3 regions of the Edwardsiella piscicida genome follow, and region 3 is predicted to be linked to each of the others. Evidence: riboswitches for the same ligand, from Rfam matches in the RefSeq annotation. Region 3 holds a riboswitch; each other region holds the start of a gene.
What was found. A riboswitch is a leader RNA that binds a small molecule or an ion and turns the genes downstream of it on or off. The one in region 3 is predicted to bind thiamine pyrophosphate.
Positions count from the first base shown of each region.

Region 1: linked by a shared signal. The riboswitch ahead of thiC (phosphomethylpyrimidine synthase ThiC) and the one ahead of thiB (thiamine ABC transporter substrate binding subunit) in region 3 are both predicted to bind thiamine pyrophosphate.
Region 2: linked by a shared signal. The riboswitch ahead of thiM (hydroxyethylthiazole kinase) and the one ahead of thiB (thiamine ABC transporter substrate binding subunit) in region 3 are both predicted to bind thiamine pyrophosphate.

Region 1 covers NZ_CP090968.1:194,532-202,177, forward strand. The annotation lists gene thiC (phosphomethylpyrimidine synthase ThiC) at 1-1,874, opposite strand, end outside; TPP riboswitch at 1,985-2,100, opposite strand; gene nudC (NAD(+) diphosphatase) at 2,268-3,041, shown strand; gene hemE (uroporphyrinogen decarboxylase) at 3,089-4,153, shown strand; gene nfi (deoxyribonuclease V) at 4,168-4,854, shown strand; gene L1P05_RS00945 (YjaG family protein) at 4,960-5,550, shown strand; gene hupA (nucleoid-associated protein HU-alpha) at 5,740-6,012, shown strand; gene L1P05_RS00955 (DUF1481 domain-containing protein) at 6,056-6,730, shown strand; gene purD (phosphoribosylamine--glycine ligase) at 6,765-7,646, opposite strand, start outside.
Region 2 covers NZ_CP090968.1:1,145,948-1,153,593, forward strand. The annotation lists gene purB (adenylosuccinate lyase) at 6-1,370, opposite strand; gene metC (cystathionine beta-lyase) at 1,807-2,970, shown strand; gene dcuC (C4-dicarboxylate transporter DcuC) at 3,039-4,409, shown strand; gene uraH (hydroxyisourate hydrolase) at 4,519-4,926, shown strand; TPP riboswitch at 5,025-5,121, shown strand; gene thiM (hydroxyethylthiazole kinase) at 5,156-5,959, shown strand; gene thiD (bifunctional hydroxymethylpyrimidine kinase/phosphomethylpyrimidine kinase) at 5,956-6,771, shown strand; gene L1P05_RS05175 (hypothetical protein) at 6,782-7,646, opposite strand, start outside.
Region 3 covers NZ_CP090968.1:672,615-680,260, reverse strand. The annotation lists gene L1P05_RS03060 (ABC transporter ATP-binding protein) at 1-659, opposite strand, end outside; gene L1P05_RS03055 (ABC transporter ATP-binding protein) at 771-2,600, shown strand; gene L1P05_RS03050 (DASS family sodium-coupled anion symporter) at 2,643-4,115, opposite strand; gene sgrR (HTH-type transcriptional regulator SgrR) at 4,450-6,129, shown strand; TPP riboswitch at 6,171-6,270, shown strand; gene thiB (thiamine ABC transporter substrate binding subunit) at 6,311-7,306, shown strand; gene thiP (thiamine/thiamine pyrophosphate ABC transporter permease ThiP) at 7,282-7,646, shown strand, end outside.

The DNA of each region.
Region 1 (7,646 bases), 480 kb from region 3:
CCCTGATCTCGGAACTGCTGCGCCATTTGTGCCATGCCGGGGTCGGCCGCCTGCTGGCGCGCGGCGTGCTCACGAACCTCTCGAGAGATCTTCATGGAGCAGAACTTTGGCCCGCACATCGAGCAGAAGTGAGCGAGCTTGCCGGATGCCTGCGGTAGGGTGGCATCGTGATAGGCGCGCGCCGTCACCGGATCGAGCGCCAGATTGAACTGATCCTCCCAGCGGAATTCGAAGCGGGCCTTGGACATGGCGTTATCGCGAATCTGTGCGCCGGGATGTCCCTTGGCCAGATCGGCGGCGTGGGCCGCGATCTTATAGGTGATGAGTCCCTGCTTGACGTCATCCTTATCGGGCAGCCCCAGATGCTCCTTGGGCGTGACATAGCACAGCATCGCGCAGCCGAACCAGCCGATCATGGCGGCGCCGATGCCGGAGGTGAAATGGTCGTAGCCGGGGGCGATGTCGGTCGTTAACGGCCCCAGCGTATAGAAGGGAGCCTCGTGGCAGTGGCTGAGCTCCTCCTCCATATTTCGCTGAATCATGTGCATGGGGACGTGGCCCGGACCTTCGATCATCACCTGCACATCGTATTCCCAGGCGATTCGGGTCAGCTCGCCAAGGGTATGCAGCTCGGCGAACTGTGCCGGATCGTTGGCATCCTGGATCGATCCGGGCCGCAGGCCGTCGCCGAGTGACAGCGCGATGTCATAGGCGCTACAGATCTCGCAGATCTCGCGGAAGTGCGTATAGAGGAAGTTCTCCTGGTGGTGCGACAGGCACCATTTGGCCATGATGGCGCCGCCGCGCGATACGATGCCGGTCAGGCGCTCGGCGGTCATCGGAATGAAGCGCAGCAGCAGGCCCGCGTGCAGGGTGAAATAGTCCACGCCCTGCTCCGCCTGTTCTAACAGCGTATCCCGGACCAGCGGCCAGTCAAGGTTCTCGGCGATGCCGTTGACCTTCTCCAGCGCCTGGTAGATGGGGACGGTACCGATAGGCACCGGGCTGTTGCGGAGGATCCACTCGCGCGTCTCGTGAATATAGCGGCCGGTAGAGAGATCCATCACGGTATCGGCGCCCCAGCGGGTGGCCCACACCAGCTTTTCGACCTCTTCCTCTATCGAGGAGGTGACAGATGAGCTGCCGATGTTCGCATTGACCTTTACCAGAAAGTTACGCCCGATAATCATGGGCTCTGACTCGGGGTGGTTAATGTTGGCCGGAATGATGGCGCGCCCGGCGGCGACCTCGTCCCGGACAAACGCTGGCGTGATATTGTCCGGCAGGTGGGCGCCGAAGGCGATCCCCGGGTGCTGCTGACGTAAGACGGCACTGCGAATGCGCTCGCGCCCCATATTTTCACGCAGCGCGATAAACTCCATCTCTGGGGTGATGATACCCTGTCTGGCATAGTATAGCTGCGTGACGCGATGTCCCGGTCGCGCGCGCCGCGCGGATGAGCGCTGTTCAAAACGCAGCGTCTCCAGATCCCGATCGGCCTGGCGGCGGCGAGTATAGTCTGAGCTGCGCCCCGGCAGGATCTCGCTGTCGTTGCGCTCCGCGATCCAGGCGCTGCGTATGGCCGGCAGTCCGCGGCGTAGATCGATCTCCGCCTGCGGATCGCCATAGGCGCCGGAGGTGTCATACACCGCAATCGCTTCATTATCACGCCACTGCGGCTGCTCTGGCGTTCCGCCGATCAGGGTTGGACTTAAGCTAATTTCGCGCAGGGGGACGCGGATATCCGCTCGCGAGCCCTGCAGGTAGATGCGTTGGGAGCTGGGATAGGCTTGCGCCTGGAGATTATCGATAAAGGCCTGAGCCTGGGCCCGGCGCTGGCGACGCGGCGCGTCGCGGTGAGTAAGGGTAGACATAGCAAATTCCTGCCATCAACGGTGTTACAGGGAAAAATTGCTTGTCTGGAGCTCGGAGAGGAGTAATGAATAGTGGTGAACGTTTCAAAAGGGCCTGAGCCCGGTTCAGCGTGATAATTACTCTTGTTCCCTTCGTGGGTATTAGCCCAATCAGGTTCCGCGGATCCCGAATCAACGGTCTCAGCCTGTGATACGGCGTATCAGCTAGGCACTCCGACAAGATAGCGCGCAGCGCAGGCTGCGCCTACGATGCGGGAGCCAGTGTAAGGAGCGGCCTGCGAAACTGCAAGCATTGTTAATAATATGTTTAGTAATGACGTAGACTTGATGCGCGCTGCCTGCGCGGGGGAAGCCGGGCGCGTCCATCGAGCGTAAGGGGTTTATACGGTGACAGTGGCACAGCAATTGAGTGACAGCGATAGCGGCTGGTGGGTGGTCAGCGATCGGGGACGTATCTGGCTGCCGGAGGGCGAGCTGCCCTACGGTAGCGCCGCTCAGTGGCATTTGGTCGGCGAGACGGCGTATCGCATCGGTGAGTGGCAAGGCATGCCGGTATGGCTGCTGTGTCTGACGTATCCGCAGGACATGACGTCGGTTCGCCAGCTGATCGATGCCGATCGCGGCCTGTTTCAGCTGGCCGGGCGCGGCGTGCAGCTGGCGGAGTTTTTTCAGTCCCACCGTTTCTGCGGCTCCTGCGGGCACCCGATGCACGCGAGCCAGCAGGAGTGGGCGCGTCTATGCGCTCATTGTCAGCAGCGCTATTACCCACAGATCGCCCCCTGCATCATCGTTGCCATTCGCCGTGATGATCACATTCTGCTGGCGCGGCATAATCGCCACCGTAACGGAATCTATACCGTATTGGCGGGCTTTGTCGAAGTGGGGGAGACCCTGGAGCAGGCGGCGGCGCGGGAGATTTTTGAGGAGAGCCGACTGCAGGTGAAGAACCTGCGCTACGTGACCTCGCAGCCGTGGCCGTTTCCCCATTCGCTGATGATGGCCTTTCTGGCCGACTATGCCGCCGGCGACCTGTGCCACGATCCTAAAGAGCTGCAGGAGGCCGATTGGTATCGCTATGATCGTTTGCCGCAGCTCCCCCCGGCCGGCACCGTAGCCCGCCGTCTGATCGAAGACACCGTCGCGCTGTGCCGGGCGCAGCATGAATAAGCAGACCGCATGTTACAATGCCATCAAATAATAATGGGAGCCGAAGGATGACCGAACTGAAAAACGATCGCTACCTGCGCGCGCTGCTGCGCCAGCCGGTCGATGTGACCCCGGTATGGATGATGCGTCAGGCGGGGCGCTATCTGCCGGAGTACAACGCCACCCGCGCGCAGGCCGGTAACTTTATCGCCCTGTGTAAAAATGCCGAGCTGGCCTGCGAGGTGACGCTGCAGCCGCTGCGTCGTTTCCCGCTGGATGCGGCTATTCTGTTTTCTGACATACTGACCGTGCCAGATGCCATGGGGCTGGGCCTCTATTTCGAGGCCGGCGAGGGGCCGCGTTTTACCCATCCGGTGACCTGTCACGCCGATATCCAACGGCTCCCGATCCCCGATCCTGAACAGGAACTGGGCTATGTTATGGACGCGGTGCGTACCATTCGTCGCGATCTGCGCGGCGACGTGCCGCTGATCGGCTTCTCCGGCAGCCCCTGGACGCTGGCGACCTATATGGTAGAGGGCGGCAGCAGCAAGGCCTTTACTAAAATCAAGAAGATGATGTACTCCGATCCGGCGGCGCTGCATCTGCTGCTGGATAAGCTGGCGCAAAGCGTCATTCTGTATCTGAATGCGCAGATCCGCGCCGGGGCGCAGGCGGTCATGATCTTTGATACCTGGGGAGGCGTGCTGACCGGGCGCGACTATCGCGAGTTCTCTTTGCGCTACATGCACCAGATTGTCGATGGCCTACAGCGCGAGAGCGAAGGCCGCCGGGTGCCGGTGACCCTGTTTACCAAGGGCGGGGGGCAGTGGCTGGAGGCGATGGCTGATACGGGCTGCGATGCTCTGGGACTGGACTGGACCTGCGATATTGCGGACGCCCGCCGCCGGGTTGGCGATCGGGTGGCGCTGCAGGGCAATATGGATCCTTCGCTGCTGTATGCGCCGCCGGCGCGCATTGAGCAAGAGGTCGCGACGATCCTGGCCGGCTTTGGCCAGGGCGAGGGACACGTGTGTAATCTGGGTCACGGCATTCATCCGGATGTCCCTCCCGAGCACGCCGGCGTGTTTGTCGATGCGGTGCACCGACTGTCTGTACCTTATCATCGCTGATGGGACATTAACCGATGGATTTGCAGGCGTTACGCAGTGAGCAGCGGGCCCGGGCTGTACAGGTGGAGCGGGCGGATCGCTGGGAGGCCCCGGTATTGATCGCCGGCGCCGACGTGGGGTTTGAGCAGGATGGCGCGGTGACCCGCGCCGCGCTGGCCGTACTGTGCTACCCCGAGCTGACGCTGGTGGAGTATCAGGTCGCCCGCATTGAGACCCAGATGCCCTATATTCCCGGCTTTCTCTCGTTTCGTGAGTATCCGGCCCTGCTGCAGTCGTGGGGGCAGCTACGGCATCGCCCCCAGCTGGTGATGGTGGACGGTCACGGGATCGCCCACCCGCGTCGCCTTGGGATCGCCAGCCATTTTGGCCTGCTGGTCGATGTGCCCACCATCGGGGTTGCCAAACGGCGTCTATGCGGGCAGTTTGCGCCGCTGGATGAGACGCCGGGGTCGACGGTGGCGCTCATGGATGGGGGCGAGCAGCTTGGCTGGGTGCTGCGTAGCAAGGCTCGCTGTAATCCGCTGTTTATCTCCGGCGGCCATCGCGTGAGTACGGACAGCGCACTGGCGTGGGTACAGCGCTGCCTGCGCGGATACCGTCTCCCAGAGCCGACCCGCTGGGCCGATGCCATCGCCTCGCGACGGCCGGCCTTTCTGCGTTGGCAGTCTGCTCAGCCGCGATCGGCGGTTCAGGTGGAATGAATATAAACGGGCGATGGATAAAGATTCCTATAATCAGGCGCAGCCGTAGGGTTTTTCCCGCAATTCGGTTAGACTGCGCCGCAGATAATCGAGAGAGACTTCAGCATGCTGCGTAATCCCATTCATAAACGTCTGGAAAAGTTGGAAAGCTGGCAACAGCTGACCTTTATGGCTTGCCTTACTGAGCGGATGTACCCCAACTACCAGGCTTTTTGCCAGCAGAGCGCCTTTGGCGAGGCGGCGGTGTATCGCCGTATTCTGGATCTGGTCTGGGAGCTTTTGACGGTTAAAGACGTCAAAATTAACTTCGACAGCCAGTTGGAGAAGTTAGAGGCGGCGATCCCCGATGCTGATGCCTACGATATGTACGGCGTCTATCCGGCGATCGATGCCTGCGTTGCGCTGAGTGAGATCCTGCACGCGCAGCTGGGCGGCGAGATGCTGGCGCACGCCATTGCCGTGAGCGAAACCTCTCTGTATACCGTTTCCATGCTGGAAATGACGCAGTCTGGGCGTGAAATGAGCGACGACGAACTGAAGGCATTACCGGCAATCCAGGATGAATTAGACATTCAGTGGGAGATTTATCGCCTGCTGAGCGAAGCGGAAGAGCGCGATCTGGAACTGATAAAAGGGCTGCGTGCAGACCTGCGTGAGGCAGGTGTGAGCAATATTGGTATTGAATTAGCGCAATAAGACGGCAAAACGTGATTTAACACCTGATTTGTCGCCCTATAAGGCTTCACATTCGCCCCCCGCTTGTTCTACATTTGGGGGGCGTAAAAGAAGTGGCTATCGGTGCGTGTATGCAGGAGAGTGCTGTCAATCGGCATATCCGTCGCACTCGATGCTTTGCAAACGATAAACACACTGTAAGGATAACTTATGAATAAGACTCAGCTGATTGATGTAATTGCAGACAAGGCCGATCTGTCTAAGACCCAGGCGAAAGCCGCTCTGGAGTCTACCCTGGCTGCCATTACTGAGTCTCTGAAAGCAGGCGATGCTGTACAATTGGTTGGTTTCGGTACTTTTAAAGTGAATCATCGTAACGAGCGCACTGGCCGTAACCCGCAGACCGGCAACGAGATCAAAATTGCCGCCGCCAACGTACCGGCGTTCGTTTCTGGCAAGGCATTGAAAGACGCGGTTAAGTAATAAGCCACGCGTGGTAAGCGCAGAATATGTAGTTGAGGGGGCGATGACGCCCCTTTTGTCTATGTGCCGTCGGGTACGTGGGCTGCTGCCGGTCGCACTGCTGCTGACCGGCTGCCATTCCACGGCGCCGGTTGCGCCGTTTACCGCGACGGGCTATATCGCGGACGGTGGGATCGTTCGACTCTGGCGTCTGGAGGGGGCAGGGCATCAGCCCCAGGCGATGATGCGGGTATTCACCCCGCTGGATGGCACCGAGACGCAGATCGATCGCTATACCTACCGCGATGGACATCTGTACCAGATCCGGCAGCAGACGGGGCAGGGTAACGACGATGTGCTGCAGCTGCGCTTCGATATGCAGGGTTCGCTGAGCTATATGCAGCGCCTGCGCAACGGGAGCAAGGAGATGCCGGGGAGCGACGAGGTCGCTAAAGCCCAGTACCAGGCCCGTCATGCGCAGGAGATGGCGACGACGCTGGCAGCCGGTGGGGTTAACCTCATTCAGGGGCGTTGGCAGGGGGGAATATTTACGCGCTGCGATGGTCAGGTCGCGCCGCTGCCGCTCTCCGGCTGGCAGGCGGCACAGCTGGCGCGGCGAGAGGCCAATAGCCGTGGTCCGCTATGGGTGGCCTGGCTGTCGGCTCCGGAGGGGGCACAGCTACTGCAGGTTGCTAATCATAATATCTGCGCCTGGGCCCCGACGGAAAAAACGGTGTAAAAGCCGGCCTTGCGCCGGCTTGATAGTCTGAGCGCTAGCGCTGTAGCGCCCGGTAGCCGATATCGCGGCGGCAGAACCCGCCCTCCCAGCTCAATGCATCGGCCAGACGGTAGGCATTGCGCTGCGCTTCGGCAATGTCCTCGCCCAGCGCTGTCGCACACAGCACCCGTCCGCCGCAGGTTTCGACCTCACCCTGAGCATTCAGCCGGGTTCCGGCGTGAAACACTTTGGCCTGCGCGGTTCCCTGGGTGAGACCGTGAATGACGTCGCCTTGACGATAGTCGCCCGGGTATCCACCTGCGGCTAATACGACGCCCAGCGCGGGGCGTGGATCCCATGCCGATGACTGCTGGTCCAGGGTGCCGTTGGCACCGGCCAGACACAGCGCGACCAGATCGGACTGCATGCGCATCATGATGGGCTGGGTCTCCGGATCGCCAAAGCGACAGTTAAACTCAATGACCTTGGGCGCGCCGTCGGCCGAGATCATCAGGCCGGCATACAGGAAACCAGTATAGGGGGCGCCCTCCTGTGCCATACCGCGTACGGTTGGCCAAATCACCTGCTCCATTACCCGCTGATGCACCGCATCGCTGACCACCGGCGCCGGGGAATAGGCCCCCATTCCGCCGGTATTGGGGCCGCTGTCGCCATCGCCAACTCGCTTATGATCCTGGCTGGTGGCCATCGGTAGCACGTGTTCGCCGTCGACCATAACGATAAAGCTGGCCTCTTCTCCCTCCAGAAACTCTTCAATGACAATGCGATGCCCGGCGTCGCCAAAGGCGTTACCGGCCAGCATATCGTGGACGGCCGCTTCGGCCTCCTCCCGCGTCATTGCGACGATCACCCCTTTACCTGCGGCCAGGCCATCGGCCTTGATCACGATCGGTGCCCCCTGCTCACGCACGTAGGC
Region 2 (7,646 bases), 470 kb from region 3:
GCCGGTTACTGCAGCCAGCCTGCGCTGTCGACCGCGGCCAGCAGGCGATCGACCTGCCGCGGGGCGTGACCGACATAGGTGGTCGGATCGAGCAACGCCTCCAGCTCTGGGCGGGTGAGATGGGCGCTGATGCGGCTGTCGTCATACAGAACCTGGCTGAAGGGGAGCCCCTGCTCCTGCCCGCGCATCGCCGCCGCGTACACCAGCTCATGGGCGCTCTGCTTTCCCGCCTTCTCCGCCAGCGCAAACATGACGCGCTCCGCCAGCATGAAGCCGCCGAGCAGATCCATATTGGCGCGCATCCGCGTACCGTTGACCGTCAACCCGCTGAGCACGGAGCGCATGTTGTCCAGGATCACCGAGAGCATCAGACACAGCTCCGGCATAATCTTCCACTCGGTCTTCCATACTGCGCCATCGCGCTCGTGCTGGTGTTTCATCATGTCGCTCAGCACGCTCAGGTTGGCCTTGAGGGCGTTACTGACGCAGGCGGCATTCTCCGCCACGGCGGGGTTGCGCTTATGCGGCATGGTGGACGATCCGACCTGCCCCGGGGCAAAGAACTCGGTCAGCTCGTCGACTTCGTTATGGGCCAGCAGCAGGATCTCGTTGGCTATCTTGCCGAGCGTCGCCGCGATAAGCCCGATCGTCATACCATATTCGCTCAGGCGATCGCGCGCCGGCTGCCAGGAGATCTCCGGCGTTTCCAGCCCAAGCCGGGCCAGCACCCGCTGCTCCAGCTGCGAGGCCCGTTCGCCAAAGGAGGCCTGGGTTCCGACGGCGCCGACCATACTGCCGACAAACAGGCGTGGCTCCAGCGCGCGCAGGCGCTGATAGTGGCGCCCCATTTCCGCCAGCCAGATCGCGCTTTTGTGGCCAAAGGTGATCGGCAGCGCCTGCAGGGCCAGGGTGCGTCCGCTCATCGGGGTATCGCGATGGCGCGCGCTCAGCTGATACAGGCTGCGGCCAATGGCCTTTACGTCGCGCAGAAATACGCCGTGTGCCTGCTGTAGCTGCAGGATCAGCCCGGTGTCGATGACATCCTGGGTGGTGGGGCCAAAGTGGACATACTCGCCCGCCCCGGCCGGGCAAGCCCGCTCCAGCGCCCGGATCGCCGGCACCAGCGGATGACGGGTCAGGCGCAGCTGCTCCAGCAGATAAGCGAAGTCCAGTTTTTCCAGCCGGGCGCTGTCGGCGATGGCGCGGGCAGCGTCGGCGGGAATGATGCCCAGCTCGCCCTGCTCCAGGGCCAGCGCGGCTTCATAGTCCAGCCATTTCTGGATCCGGGTCTCATCGGAGAAAATCAGGCGCATCTCCTCGGTCGACCAGGCATTATTTAATAACACGGAATCAAACACACTTGAGCCCATATAAATACCTTATATGCGTTAGATGACTTTTATTTTAATCCGCGATGGAAACAGGGAAATATCGCCACCGGACCATGTTGCCGCGCGCTGCATCAATATAGTGTGAAAAAAACCGCGTAGCGCTGCAATATGGCGGCGTCCTTTTTTCATTGAGTTGTTCTAATACGTTATTGCTTTTCGCTAATGTATTTATTGAATTCTACGGCGTTGAGCGTGGCGCGCGAATAACGCCGTCGACAGAAAACAATTAGCGGCATGCAACGCACGATAAATATAATTAACCCGTTATTGGTAGCTTTATTTCGCCTTTCCTGTGATGGTCATAAAACGATCTCTTCTGGTCATTCACGCCGCGCTGTGCCGTATTGCAGGGAACGCCTGTCATGCGGCGTAGCCAGCGTGCTGTCTACGTTCGTCTTTTTTCTGCGGGAGAAGCATGATGGACCCCATAACCTACCTGATCCACGGCGAGCGCCCAGCGGGGCCAGTGACGCCGGTCAATCCGCCGCTGATGCGCGCCAGCACCATTCTCTTTGACTCTTTACAGACCTGGCGCGAGACGCGCAGCCGCCGCCAGCGGGAGCGCGTGCTGAGCTATGGCGCCCGCGGTACCGAAACCGGCTTTGCGCTGGAGAGAATGGTGACGACGCTGGAGGGCGGACACCGCTGCCAGCTGTTTCCCACCGGCTTGGCGGCGATTGGGTTCACCATCATGGGCTATGCGCGCGCCGGCGGCCATGTGCTGTTTTCTGACGCGGTATATGAGCCGGTGCGCAAGATTGCCGCCTGTCTGCTGCGCCCCAACGGGATCGACTATGACTTCTTCCGCGCCGACGGCGCCGATGTCGAGCAGAAGATCCGGGCTAATACCCAGCTGATCTTCGCCGAGTCTCCCGGCTCCCTGCTGTATGAAATGGTGGATTTACCGGCGCTGTGTCGCCTGGCCCACGCGCGTGATATTCCGGTGGCGGTCGATAACACCTGGGGATCGGCCTTTCTCTACCACCCGCTGCGCCTGGGGGCGGACGTCTCGGTGATCGCCGCTACCAAATACCTCGGCGGTCACTCGGACGTCATGATGGGCATGATGGTGGCCAGCGAACGGGCCTGGTCGCGCATCGGTGCGCTGCCGGAGGCGCTGGGGCAGAGCGCCAGTCCCGATGACGCTGCGCTGGTGCTGCGCGGAATGCGCACGCTGGCGCTGCGTATGACGGCGCACGGCGCCGCCGCGCTGCGGGTGGCCCGCTGGCTGCAGGGACGTCCCGAGGTGGCGCGGGTGCACAGCCCGGCGCTGCCGGATCACCCCGGCCATGCGCTGTGGCAGCGCGACTGCAGCGGCAGTAACGGGCTGCTGACCCTGGAGTTCGCCGCGCGCTATAGCCAGCGTCAGGCCGATGCCTTTATCGATGCGCTGACGCTGTTCGGCATCGGCGCCTCCTGGGGCGGCTTTGAGAGTCTGGTCCTGCCGGCCAACGTTCAGAGTGCCCGCTCGGTCGTGGACTGGCACAGCGGGCGCGGGCCCTATGTCCGCCTGCATATCGGGCTGGAGTCTGTCGACGACCTGATCGCCGATCTGCAGCAGGCGTTTTCGGCGCTGTAGCGGCTGAGCTCAGCGCCGCCTGTGCGCTGGGTCCTTATTTTCTGCGTCTTGCACTACGGGATACGATGATGACGGGTCTACTCTGTGCCGCTTTGGTGACGGCACTCCTGATCGCGCTGTTCGCCAAAGGATATAAAACGCAGCCGGTGCTGTTCCTGGCGGGTTTTTTACTGCTGCTGCTGACGGCGCTGTTCGATCTGGGGCCGCTGCTGCCTGCAAAGAGCGGCACCGGCGCCAAATACTTCGATATCTTCAAGGTATTCAGCGATATTCTCAGCTCGCGCCTGGCCGGTCTGGGGCTGATGCTGATGGCTATCGCCGGATTTTCTCGCTACATGGAGCACGTCGGCGCCAGCATGGCGCTGTTTCGGGTTTTCGAACAGCCGCTGAAGCGGGTGCGCTCCCCCTATCTCCTGCTGACGCTGTCGTTTCTGGTAACGCAGATCCTGGTTATCTTTATCCCTAGCCACGCCGGGTTAGGGATGCTGCTGATGGTCACGATGTACCCGATTCTGATCCGGTCGGGGATCAGCCCGGCCTCGGCGCTGGGCGTGATCGGCTGCTGCCAGTTTATCGATCACGGTCCCGGCTCCGGTAACGTGGTCTTGGCGGCGCAGACGGCGCAGCTGGAGCCCGCGGTCTATTTCGTTTCACATCAGCTCCCCTTTACCCTGCCGATCATCTGCGCCGTGGCGGTCACCCACTACGTTGTCCAGCGTTGGTGGGATCGCCGCGATGGCTTTGTCTTTGCCCCCCAGCAGACGATAGGCCATGAGGCGGATACGCGCGATGCGCCGCCGCGTATCTACGCTATCCTGCCGGTGATCCCTTTGGTATTGATTATCGGCTTTAGTCCGCTGTTTCATCCGCTGATTAAGCTGGATGTGACCACCGCCATGCTGATCAGCACCGTCGTCGCGCTGCTCTTCGAGTTTGTGCGGCTGCGCAGCGCGCGGGCGGTTCTGGACAGCTTTATGCTGTTTTTTGAGGGAATGGGGCGCCAGTTTGTGCTGGTGGTCTCGCTGATCGTCTGCGGGGAGTACTTCGCCAGCGGCCTGCTGAAGATCGGCGCCGTCGATACGCTGGTCTCTGCGGCTCAAGACGCAGGGTTTGGCAGCGGGGCGATGATCGTGGCGATGAGCGCCGTGCTGGCACTATCGGCGTTTTTGATGGGCTCCGGTAATGCGGCCTTTTTCTCCTTTGCGGCCCTGATCCCCAAGATCGCCGCCTTCCTCAAGGTGGACGTGGTGACGCTGCTGCTGCCGATGCAGATAATGACCAGCTTCGGCCGTACGGTGTCGCCGATTACCCCGGCGATCGTGGCGATTGCCGGCATCGCCGGCGTATCGCCTTTCCTGGTGATTAAGCGTACCGCGATTCCGATGGCGGTCGCGGCGCTGATGAATCTGCTGCTGACCTTTACCCTGCTGCCGCTGTAGCGCGCAGGGTATGGGGTGATTGCGCTGAAAAGATAACGAAAAGTTTAATAAAGCGGGGGACGCATTTTGCTAGGCTGCCGAAGGGATGACATAACATGGGAGCCCAGTGATGAAAAAAATGCTTTTACTTACCGCGATGTTATCTGTAATCGGCGCGGCGGCGCAGGCCGCGCCGGTGGGCACGCTGAGCGTGCATATCCTGAATCAGCAGACGGGAAAACCGGCCCCCGGGGTGGCGGTGATGCTGGAAAGGCAGGATGGCAGCGCGTGGCGTGAGATCGCCCACGCCGCGACGGATAACGACGGCCGCGTCCGCTCGCTGTACCCGGCGGCCGCCGATATGGACCCCGGCGTCTATCGGGTGACCTTTAAAACGGGCGCCTATTTTCATGGTCAGGGGCAGGAGACCTTTTTCCCGGAGGTGCCGGTCTTATTCCAGGTAACGCAGCAGAATGAAAAGCTGCATGTGCCGCTGCTGCTAAGCCAGTATGGCTACGCTACGTACCGCGGCAGCTAACGTCGCCCGCGCGGTGTGCCGCCGCGCATTTACAATCGCCGGCGTGAGTATTATCCTGCCGCTGGATTAACCGTGTGTTAATGACAGTATTTTGATGAACAACTGACTCGGGGTGCCCTTCTACGTGAAGGCTGAGAAATACCCGTATTACCTGATCTGGATAATGCCAGCGTAGGGAAGTCACGGTGTCTGACCGCGCCGCCTTCTTCACGCCGGTGGGAGAGACGCCATGTTGACACAACCCGCCCCCCTGCCTGATGCGCTGTGCGCTCAGGCGCTGATGACCTTACGCCAGCGCGCGCCGCTGGTTCACTGCCTGACCAATGAAGTGGTGCAAAGTCTAACGGCCAACGTGCTGCTGGCGCTGGGCGCAGCCCCGGCGATGGTGGTGCAGGCCGAGGAGGCCCGCCAGTTTGCGGCGCTGGCCGACGCGCTGCTGATCAATATCGGTACGCTGTATGACGCGCGCGCCGACAGTATGCTGGCGGCGATTGAGGCGGCCAACCTAGCAGGAACCCCCTGGGTTCTGGATCCGGTGGCCGTCGGTGCGCTGCGCTACCGCAGTGATTTCGCCCATCGTCTGCTGCACCTGCGCCCGGCGGTGATTCGCGGCAACGCCTCTGAGATCCTGGCGCTGGCCGGCGCCCCCTCGCGCGGACGCGGCGTCGACAGTCAGGATGATGCGCTGGCGGCGCTGCCGGCGGCAGCGGCGCTGGCGCGCGATAGCGGCGCGGTGGTGGCGATCACCGGCGCCAGCGATTACGTGACCGATGGAGATAACAGCTACCGGATCGACGGCGGTGATCCGCTGATGACCCGGGTCGTCGGTACCGGCTGCGCGCTGTCGGCGGTGGCGGCGGCCTTCAGCGTATTGGACGATCGTCTGACGGCGGTAGCCAGCGCCTGTCGGGTGATGGCGCTGGCGGGTCAGCGGGCGGCGGCGCAGGCCAGCGGTCCCGGCAGCTTCACGCCCCATTTCCTGGATGCCCTGTATGGCCTTCAGCCCGCCGTCATCGCGGGGGAGGGGGCATGAGTATGCGCGCAGAACGGATTAATGCCCTGACCATCGCCGGTACCGATCCCAGCGGCGGTGCCGGGATCCAGGCCGATCTCAAAGCCTTTTCCGCGCTGGGCGCCTATGGCACCAGCGTCATCACCGCGCTGGTGGCCCAGAATACCCGCGGCGTACAGTCGGTTTACCCTATCGACACCGGGTTTGTTCGGGCGCAGCTGGACTCCGTGCTGAGCGATGTGCGTATCGACAGCGCGAAAATTGGCATGCTGGCCAGCGCCGATATCGTCGCCTGCGTCGCTCAGACGCTGACGCGCTACCCGCTGCCGTACGTCGTTCTGGATACGGTTATGGTGGCCAAAAGCGGCGATGCGCTGCTGGCGCCGCAGGCCGTCAGCGCGATTCGCGAGCAGCTGCTGCCGCAGGTCTCGCTGATCACCCCCAATCTGCCGGAGGCCGCCGCGCTGCTGGGGTGTTCGATGGCGGAAGATGAGACGGCGATGGTTGCCCAGGGTGAAGCGCTGCTGGCGCTGGGGTGTCAGGCGGTATTGATGAAGGGGGGACACCTGCGGGGCGGGGAGAGCCCCGACTGGCTGCTGACCCGCGACGGCGCCGCCGAGCGCTTTAGCGCGGTGCGCGTGGCGACGCGCCATACTCACGGGACGGGCTGCACCCTGTCCGCGGCGCTGGCGGCGCTGCGCCCGCGCCATGAGGACTGGCGCGCTACCGTTGCCGCCGCGAAGGCGTATCTGCAGGGGGCGCTGATGGCCGCGGACTCCCTGCAGGTGGGACAGGGCATTGGCCCGGTGCACCACTTTTACCGCTGGTGGTAAGAGGCTGGAGTTAGGCGGCGGCGTGCTGCGTCGCTAGCGCATTCAGCGCGGCGAGCCGCTGCAGGTGCTCGGCGTCGAAGCGGTTGAGGGTGAAAAACGGCATTTCAGCGTCCGGGCGCAGCGCCAGGGCCAGCGTCGGTTTATCCGCCTCGCCGGCCAGCCAGCCGATCAGATAGCTGGCCTGACGCTGCGGGCTTTTCCAGCTCAGCAGCAGCGAGGGCCACGGGTTGGATTCGCTGGCGGCCCGAGTGGCGATGAACAGGCCATCGTACCAGCGCCCGGCGTAGTCACCGTCGTGCTCCAAGGTCTGCGGATCGCGCTGTAGCCACTGGTGCAGGCGGCTGACCGCGTCGCAGCTCAGGCTGTTCTCCAGCGCCTGCCACTGCGGATAGCCATGGCTATGCTGCCAGCAGGCGATACCCAGATAGTCATTGATCTCCGCCCACCAGCCCGTCATCTGCTCACGCAGCGTGGTATCGCGTACGGCGCGGTAGGGAACCAGTCGCCGATCGCCGGCGGCCAGATCCTGTAGGGCGACCAGCGGCAGGGTTTTCGGTTTACTGCGTAGGGTGGCCCACAGCAGCAGCTTGGGAATGCGCGGCGTAATGGTCTGCACGCTGAAACGATACGCGTCGCCGACGGAGAGGACTACGCCGCTGGAGGTGCCGCGTTTGTCCTGATAGTTACGGATGATAACCAGCGGATTGAACGCCATCCATCCGGTCAGGTAGCTCTCCTGCGGGCGATCGGCGTGGCCAAAGGCGTCGACCCGCTGGCGGATGGCCGAGCAGTCCAGCGCATCAAGCGCGCCGGCGGTGGCGGCATCGTAGCGCTCGCGCGCGAGGGCGGGCAGCGGGGGAAGGGTAATCATATCG
Region 3 (7,646 bases):
GCCGCCGCCGAGCCAGCAAAGGCCACGCGCCCCTGCTTCAGGGCGATCACGTGATCGGCATAGCGCAGCGCCAGATTCAGGTCGTGCAGAATGACCAAGACGCCGCGCGGCAGCGCCGATAGCAGCGCCATGAGTTGGTACTGGTGCTGGATATCCAGCGCCGAGGTCGGCTCATCGAGGATCAGCAACGGGGAGGCCTGCGCCAACAGCATGGCGACCCACGCCCGCTGGCGTTCCCCGCCGGACAGCGTATCCACCAGCGTATCGGCAAAGGGGGCCACCCCAGTCTCAGCCATCGCCGCGTCAATGAGCTGCCGATCTTCCCGGCGCCAGCGTCCCAGCATGCCACGCCAGGGAAAGCGGCCCAGGCGCACCAGCTCTCTCACGGTCAGCCCGGCGCTGGCGGGCAGCTTCTGCGGTAAAAATGCCACCCGCCGCGCCAGTGCGCCGGCGGAGAGGGATGACAGCGCCTGCCCATCCAGAGCGATCTGGCCGCCGTCGGGGCGCAGCTGACCGGCCAGCAGGCTGACCAGCGTCGATTTACCGGACCCGTTATGTCCCAGAATCACCGTCAGACGATCCGTTGGGATCGTCAAATGTTCGATAGCCAGGACCTCGCGTCCCCCGCGCACAACCTCTAGGTTGGTTAGCGAAAACATGGCATTCCCTTGTGATGAATTGATACCAATTGATAACCATTTTTATTATCATTTGCATTCTATATTCACCTTTTCCACTTGGCAACTCTGCGTGCCATCCAGGGTTTATCCATGTTTCATTGGTTCGAACGACTGACGGAGCCGTTTCCGTCACCGGATCCCCAAAAGCCGCCGGCGACGCTGTTCGGCTTCTGTCGCCACTACACCCGCGGTTTTGAACGTCCGCTCGGCGCCATGGCGCTGCTCAGCGCGGCCGTCGCCGTCTGCGAAGTCATGCTGTTACGCTACCTGGGCGAGCTGGTCGACCTGCTTAGTCACGCCGAACGCGCCACGTTCTGGACCGATCAACGCCCCAGCCTGATCGGCATGGCGATTCTGGTGCTGGCGGTCATGCCCTTACTGGCCTGGCTGCATTCGAACCTGCTGCACCAAAGTATTCTGGGAAACTACCCCATGGCCGTCCGTTGGCAGGTACACCGCTATCTCCTCGGCCAGAGCATCGCATTTTTTCAGCGTGATTTCGCCGGGCGAGTGGCGACAAAAGTGATGCAAAGCGCCCAATCGGTGCGCGAAGTGGTCATGAAAATGGTCGACCTGCTGATCTATATTCTGGTGTATCTGATCTCGGTGCTGGTCATGATCGCCAGCGTCGATACGCTGCTGCTGATCCCCTTACTGCTGTGGCTGGCGACCTATATCCTGATTCAGATCCGTCTCCTGCCGCGTCTGCGGCGTATCGCCAGCGAGCAGGCCAACGCGCAGTCCGTGATGAGCGGCACTATCGTGGACACCTATACCCACATCACCACCGTCAAACTGTTTTCCCATGACCAGCGCGAAAGCGACTATGCCCGACACGCCATGCAGCGCTATCTGGCCACGGTATACCGTCAGATGCGTACCCTGACCGGGCTGCTGTTCAGCGTGGATATCATCAACTATCTGCTGCTGTTCTCCCTGGCGGCGCTGTCTATCGCCCTGTGGCAGCAGCAGGCGGTCAGCGTCGGCGTCATCGCCGTCGGCATCAGTCTTGCCCTGCGTCTACAGGGCATGTCCAAGTGGATTATGTGGGAGGTGCGCGCGCTGTTTGAAAGCATCGGGCAGGTCATCGACAGCATCCATACCGTCGCCAACGACATCGACGTCGCCGATAAACCGGGGGCTGTACCGCTGCGCCTGACGCGCGGCGAGATTCGTTTTAACGCCGTCGGCTTTGGTTACCCCGGCGGACGGACGCTGTTCGATAGGCTGGATCTGCACATCCGCCCCGGTGAAAAGGTCGCCATTGTCGGCCGCTCCGGAGCCGGAAAGTCCAGTTTGATGCATCTGCTGTTGCGCTTTTATGACCTGCAATCGGGCAGCATTACCCTTGATGCCCAGAACATCGCAGAGGTTACGCAGACCTCTTTGCGCCGACAGATAGGCATGATCACCCAGGATACCGCCCTGCTGCACCGCTCAATCCGCGAAAACCTGCTGTATGGCAATCCGCAGGCCAGCGAGGCGGAGATGATCGCGGCCTGCCGGCGGGCGGAGGCGCATGACTTTATTTGCCAACTGGCTGACGATACGGGCCAGCGCGGTTATGACACCCAGGTCGGCGAGCGCGGGGTCAAGCTGTCCGGTGGACAGCGCCAGCGTATCGCCATCGCCCGGGTCTTGCTCAAGGATGCGCCCATTCTCATCATGGACGAGGCGACCTCCGCGCTCGACTCCGAAGCCGAGGCCGCCATTCAGGACAATCTGGCGCAGATGATGGCCGGAAAAACGGTGATCGCCATCGCGCACCGCCTCTCGACTATCGCCGCCATGGATCGCCTTATCGTCATGGACCACGGGCGGATAGTCGCTCAGGGCAGCCATCGGGAGCTGCTGCGGCAAAACGGCATCTATGCCCGGCTGTGGGCTCACCAGACCGGCGGTTTTATCGGCAGCGACTAGTATGGCAACGCCGCCCGTCGCAGACCGGCGACGGCCACCGCATCACCAATAGCCCAGCCAGTGCCACCACAGGCTGCCGACGCTGAGCCACAGCGCCAGGTTCACGGCGCTGAGGATAAACCCGGTCTTCCACCACTCCCCGAGCGTGACATAGCCGGAGCCAAAGATAATCGGCGCGGTGCCGGTGCCGTAGTGGGTCAGCGACATCATCAGCGAGGAGGAGAAGGCCAGCACCAGCGCAAACAGCGCCGGCGGCACGCCCAGCGCGAGGCCGGCGGCAAAGAAGGCGGCAAACATGGCGGTGATGTGTGCCGTGGTGCTGGCAAAGAAGTAGTGCGCGTAGACATACACCAGCGTCAGCAGCAGCATACCGCCGACCCAGTGCATCCCCATGCCATCGATCAGCGCGCTAACGCTCTGGGAAAGCCAGGCTATCAGCCCCAGCTTGCCGAGGAAGGTCGCCATCATCACCAGCGCGGCGAACCACATCACCGTATCCCACGCCCCTTTGCACTTCAGCAGGTCATCCCAGCTGAGCACCCCGCTGCACAGCAGAATAGCCAGGCCGATAAAGGCCGCCGTGGTGGCATTGACCGACCAGCCATCGCCCAATAGCCAGGCCGGAATATCCGCCCACAGCACTAACAACAGCAGGAATACCGCCAGCGTGATCTTCTCTGCCAGAGAAATCGGCCCCAGCGCCCGTAGGCGTTCGCGGGCAAAGCGCGGGGCATCCGGGGTATGGCGGATCTGCGGCGGATAAAGCCAGTAGACCACCAGCGGCATCAACAGCAGTGAGAGTAGCGCTGGCAACAGCGCTGCCAGCGCCCAGGCACCCCAGGTCAGCTCAAACTCATGGCCGGTGCCTTTCGCGATAAGGTTGACAATCAATGGGTTGGGTGCCGTTGCCGTGATGAACATCGCCGAGGTGATCGGGTTGATGTTGTAGTTGACCAGCGACAAATAGCGGCCGATTTTCTCCGTTGATCCCGGCTGCGGATGCGAGCCAAAACTATCGGCGATCGAGCGCATGATCGGGTGAATGATCCCGCCGCCGCGGGCGGTGTTGCTCGGCGTCACCGGCGCCAGCGAGGTCTCTGCCAGCGCCAGGCCATAGGCGATCCCCAGCGTGCGTTTGCCGCACAGCGCGATAAACCAGTAGCCGATCCGCTCCCCCAGCCCGGTTTTGTTCAGGCTTTGCGAGACCATGATTGAAATGCCGATAAGCCAGATCAGGGCGTTGGAAAAGCCGCTCAGGGCGTCGTTCAGCGCCGCCGCCGGTTTTCCGGGTGCGGTCACCCCGGTCAGGGCCACCAGCGCAATCGCCACCACCGAAACCGCGCCGATGGGTAGCGCTTTACCGATAATGGCGGCAATGGTGCCCACGAACAGCGCCAGAAGCTGCCAGGCATTGGCGCTCACGCCGGCCGGCGCCGGGATAATAAACCAGAGGGTCAGGGTAATCGCCAGCGCAATCAGGGCGGGCAGGGGCTTTAACGGCGTCAGTTTATCCATAGGGTGCCATCCTTTTCTTCTCTTACTCTGTGGGAATCCGCCCACGCCGCGTCGGCCCGGCGCAGGTCGCGCGCGCTGCGCGAACGCCGACGCCGTAGCCGAAGCACCGCGCTGGCGCTATCACATCAACGCCGCCACAGAGTACCCTGTTTTCCCACCGCAACCGACTGAAAACAGAAAAAAGCCAGCGATCGACGATCGCTGGCCGGTGAAAAGCACCTTTACTCAGAAACACTCTTCGATGTCGGAGAGATACCCTCTTTCATCTGCCGACAGTATCTGCGTAATATAGGGAAAGAAAAATAGATGCCTTTCAGACAAGAGATCCCCATTTATGGCTACCCCGCGCCTGCAGCATCAATTTATTCGCCTGTGGCAGCACTGTCAGGGCAACGGCTGTGATACCACGCTGGCCGAGTTGGCCGCGGCGCTAAACTGCTCACGTCGCCACGTTCGTACCCTGCTCAACGCCATGCAGCAGCAAGGCTGGCTGAGCTGGCAGGCCGTCAGCGGACGTGGAAAACGTTCGCGCCTCGCCTTTCTCTGTAGCGCCCTTGAGGTGCAGCAGCTGCGCGCCGAAGAGCTGATGGAGCAGGATCACTTTGAGCAGCTGGTGCAGCTGGTCGGCGATCGCGACAGCGCGCGCCAGATGCTGCTGGCGCAGCTGGGGCGTAGCTTCCGCCAGGGGCGCCATATCCTGCGAATCCTCTATTACCGCCCGCTGCTCGGGCTACAGCCCGCCTCGCCGCTACGCCGCTCGGAGACCCATCTGGCCCGACAGATCTTCAGCGGCCTCACCCGCATAAATGAGGAAAACGGGGAACTGGAATCGGATCTGGCCCACCACTGGCAGCCGCTGACCCCGCTGCACTGGCGTTTCTATCTGCGCCCGGCGATCCACTTTCACCACGGGCGCGAGCTGACGATGACCGACGTGATCGCCTCGCTGGAGCGCCTGCGCACGCTGCCGCTGTTCCGCCATATCGCGCAGGTCGCCTCCCCCACCCCGCACGTCATCGATATCCATCTGCTGGCGGAGGATGCCTGGCTCCCCTGGCTGCTCGGCAGCGTCCCGGCCATGATCCTGCCGCAGGAGTGGCAGGAGATGCGCGACTTTGCCCGTCTCCCCGTCGGCACCGGCCCCTATCAGGTCGTTCGCAATACGCAAAGCCAGCTGAAGATCCGCGCCTTTGACGGCTACTTTGGCTACCGGGCGCTGATCGATGAGGTCAATATCTGGGTACTGCCGGAAATCTCCGAGGCGCTGGTTCACGCCGGCGTGCAGCTGCAGGCCGACGGCAGCGGCGGTGACGAGCTGGAGAGTCGCCTGGAGGAGGGCTGCTATTTTATGCTGTTCGACCAGCGCAGCGCACAGATGCACGATCCGGCGGTGCGCGCCTGGCTGTGTCAGACGATCAATCCCATCGCCCTATTGAACAACGCCAGCCACCTGCACCAGCGCTACTGGTCTCCCGCCTACGGCCTGCTGCCGCGCTGGCACCACAATAAGATGCTCAGCGATCGCCCTAAGCCCCCGCAGCTGACTCACCTGCGAATCACCTTCTACAGCGAGCATTCGGAGTTCCACGCCCTCTATCAGGCGCTACAGCCGCTGCTGGCGACGCACGGCGTCACGCTGGAAATGCAGGAGATCGACTATACCCGCTGGCACGACGGCGCCGCCGAGAGCGATCTGTGGCTGGGCAGCGCCAACTTTTATCTACCGCTGGAGTTCTCCATTTTTGCCATGCTGTACGAACTGCCGCTGCTGAGCCATTGCACCGGGCTGGATCTGGCCAGCGAGGCCTGCCGCTGGCGTGAGCAGCGTCTGCCGGTGGCGGAGTGGAGTCAGCAGCTAGTGCAGCGACATCAGCTGCATCCGCTGTTTCACCACTGGCTCAAGCTGCACGGCCAGCACAGCATGCGCGGGGTGCGCATGAATACGCTGGGCTGGTTTGACTTCAAGTCGGCCTGGTTTGCCCCGCCGGAGCATCCTCCGGCCGCCTCCCGTTAACAAACGTCTTTCTAATCACGCACGCGCTCTTTACAATAAGCGCCGTCTCAACGGGGTGCCCGGCGGATCGTCGGGCTGAGAGCATACCCGTCGAACCTGATCCGGTTAATACCGGCGGAGGGATTTGAGAGAGCCCGCTGCTGCTCAAAGACCTTTGCCACCGCCACCAAGGGAGTGCAAAGTGTTAAAAAAACTGTTTTCGACTCTGGCCCTACTGACGGCCTCGCTGCTGGCGCAGGCGGCCGACAAGCCCGTTCTGACCGTCTACACCTATGACTCTTTCGCCGCCGACTGGGGACCCGGGCCCAAGATCAAGCAGGCCTTCGAACAATCCTGCCACTGTGAGCTCAAGCTGGTCCCGCTGGAGGACGGCGTCGCCATCCTTAACCGCCTGCGGATGGAGGGGAAAAACAGCCCGGCCGACGTCGTGCTGGGGCTGGATAACAACCTGCTGACCGCCGCCCGGCACAGCGGGCTATTCAGCCCCAGCCAGACGGACACCCGCGGACTGCAGATCCCCGGCGGCTGGCACGACGCCAACTTTGTCCCCTATGACTACGGTTATTTCGCCTTTGTCTATGACCGCCAGCGAGTTAACAATCCGCCGACCAGCCTGAAACAGCTGGTTGAGGGCCCGGAAAAGTGGCGCGTCATCTATCAGGACCCGCGCACCAGCACCCCGGGGCTTGGCCTGCTGCTATGGATGCAGAAGGTCTACGGGGATCAGGCGCCAGCCGCCTGGCAGAAGCTGGCGCAAAAGACCGTCACCGTCACCAAAGGGTGGAGCGAAGCCTATGGCCTGTTCCTCAAAGGCGAAGCGGACATGGTCCTCAGCTATACCACCTCGCCGGCCTACCACCAGATCGAAGAGCACAGCGATCGCTATGCCGCGGCGATGTTTGACGAAGGCCACTACTTGCAGGTCGAGGTCGCCGGCGTACTGAAGCACAGCCCCCAGCCGGCGCTGGCGCACCAGTTTATGCAGTTCATTACCACCCCGGCGTTCCAAAATGCCATCCCGACCGGCAACTGGATGTATCCGACGACAGCGGTGGCGCTACCGCCGGCCTTCGCCGCCCTGCCCAAGCCGCAGAAGACGCTCAGCTTTACCGCCGACGACGTCGCACAGCACCGAGCTGAGTGGATCCGCGCATGGCAAAGCGCCCTGAGCCGCTGATCCCCCGCTGGCTATGGCCGGGCGCGCTGGCCGCCTCGCTGCTGCTGGGGATCGCCCTGCTGGCGTTCGGCGCGCTGTGGTATAGCGCCCCCGCCGCCGCGCCAGCAGCGCTGTGGCGGGATGGCTATCTGTGGCATGTCGTTCGCTTCAGCTTCTGGCAGGCGCTGCTCTCGACGCTGCTGTCGCTGCTGCCGGCCATCGCGCTGGCCATCGCGCTGTTCCGCCGCCGCTTTCCCGGGCGGACGCTACTGCTGCGCCTGTGCGCCATGACCCTGGTGCTGCCGGTGCTGGTGGCCGTCTTCGGGCTGCTGAGCGTGTATGGTCGCCAGGGATGGCTGGC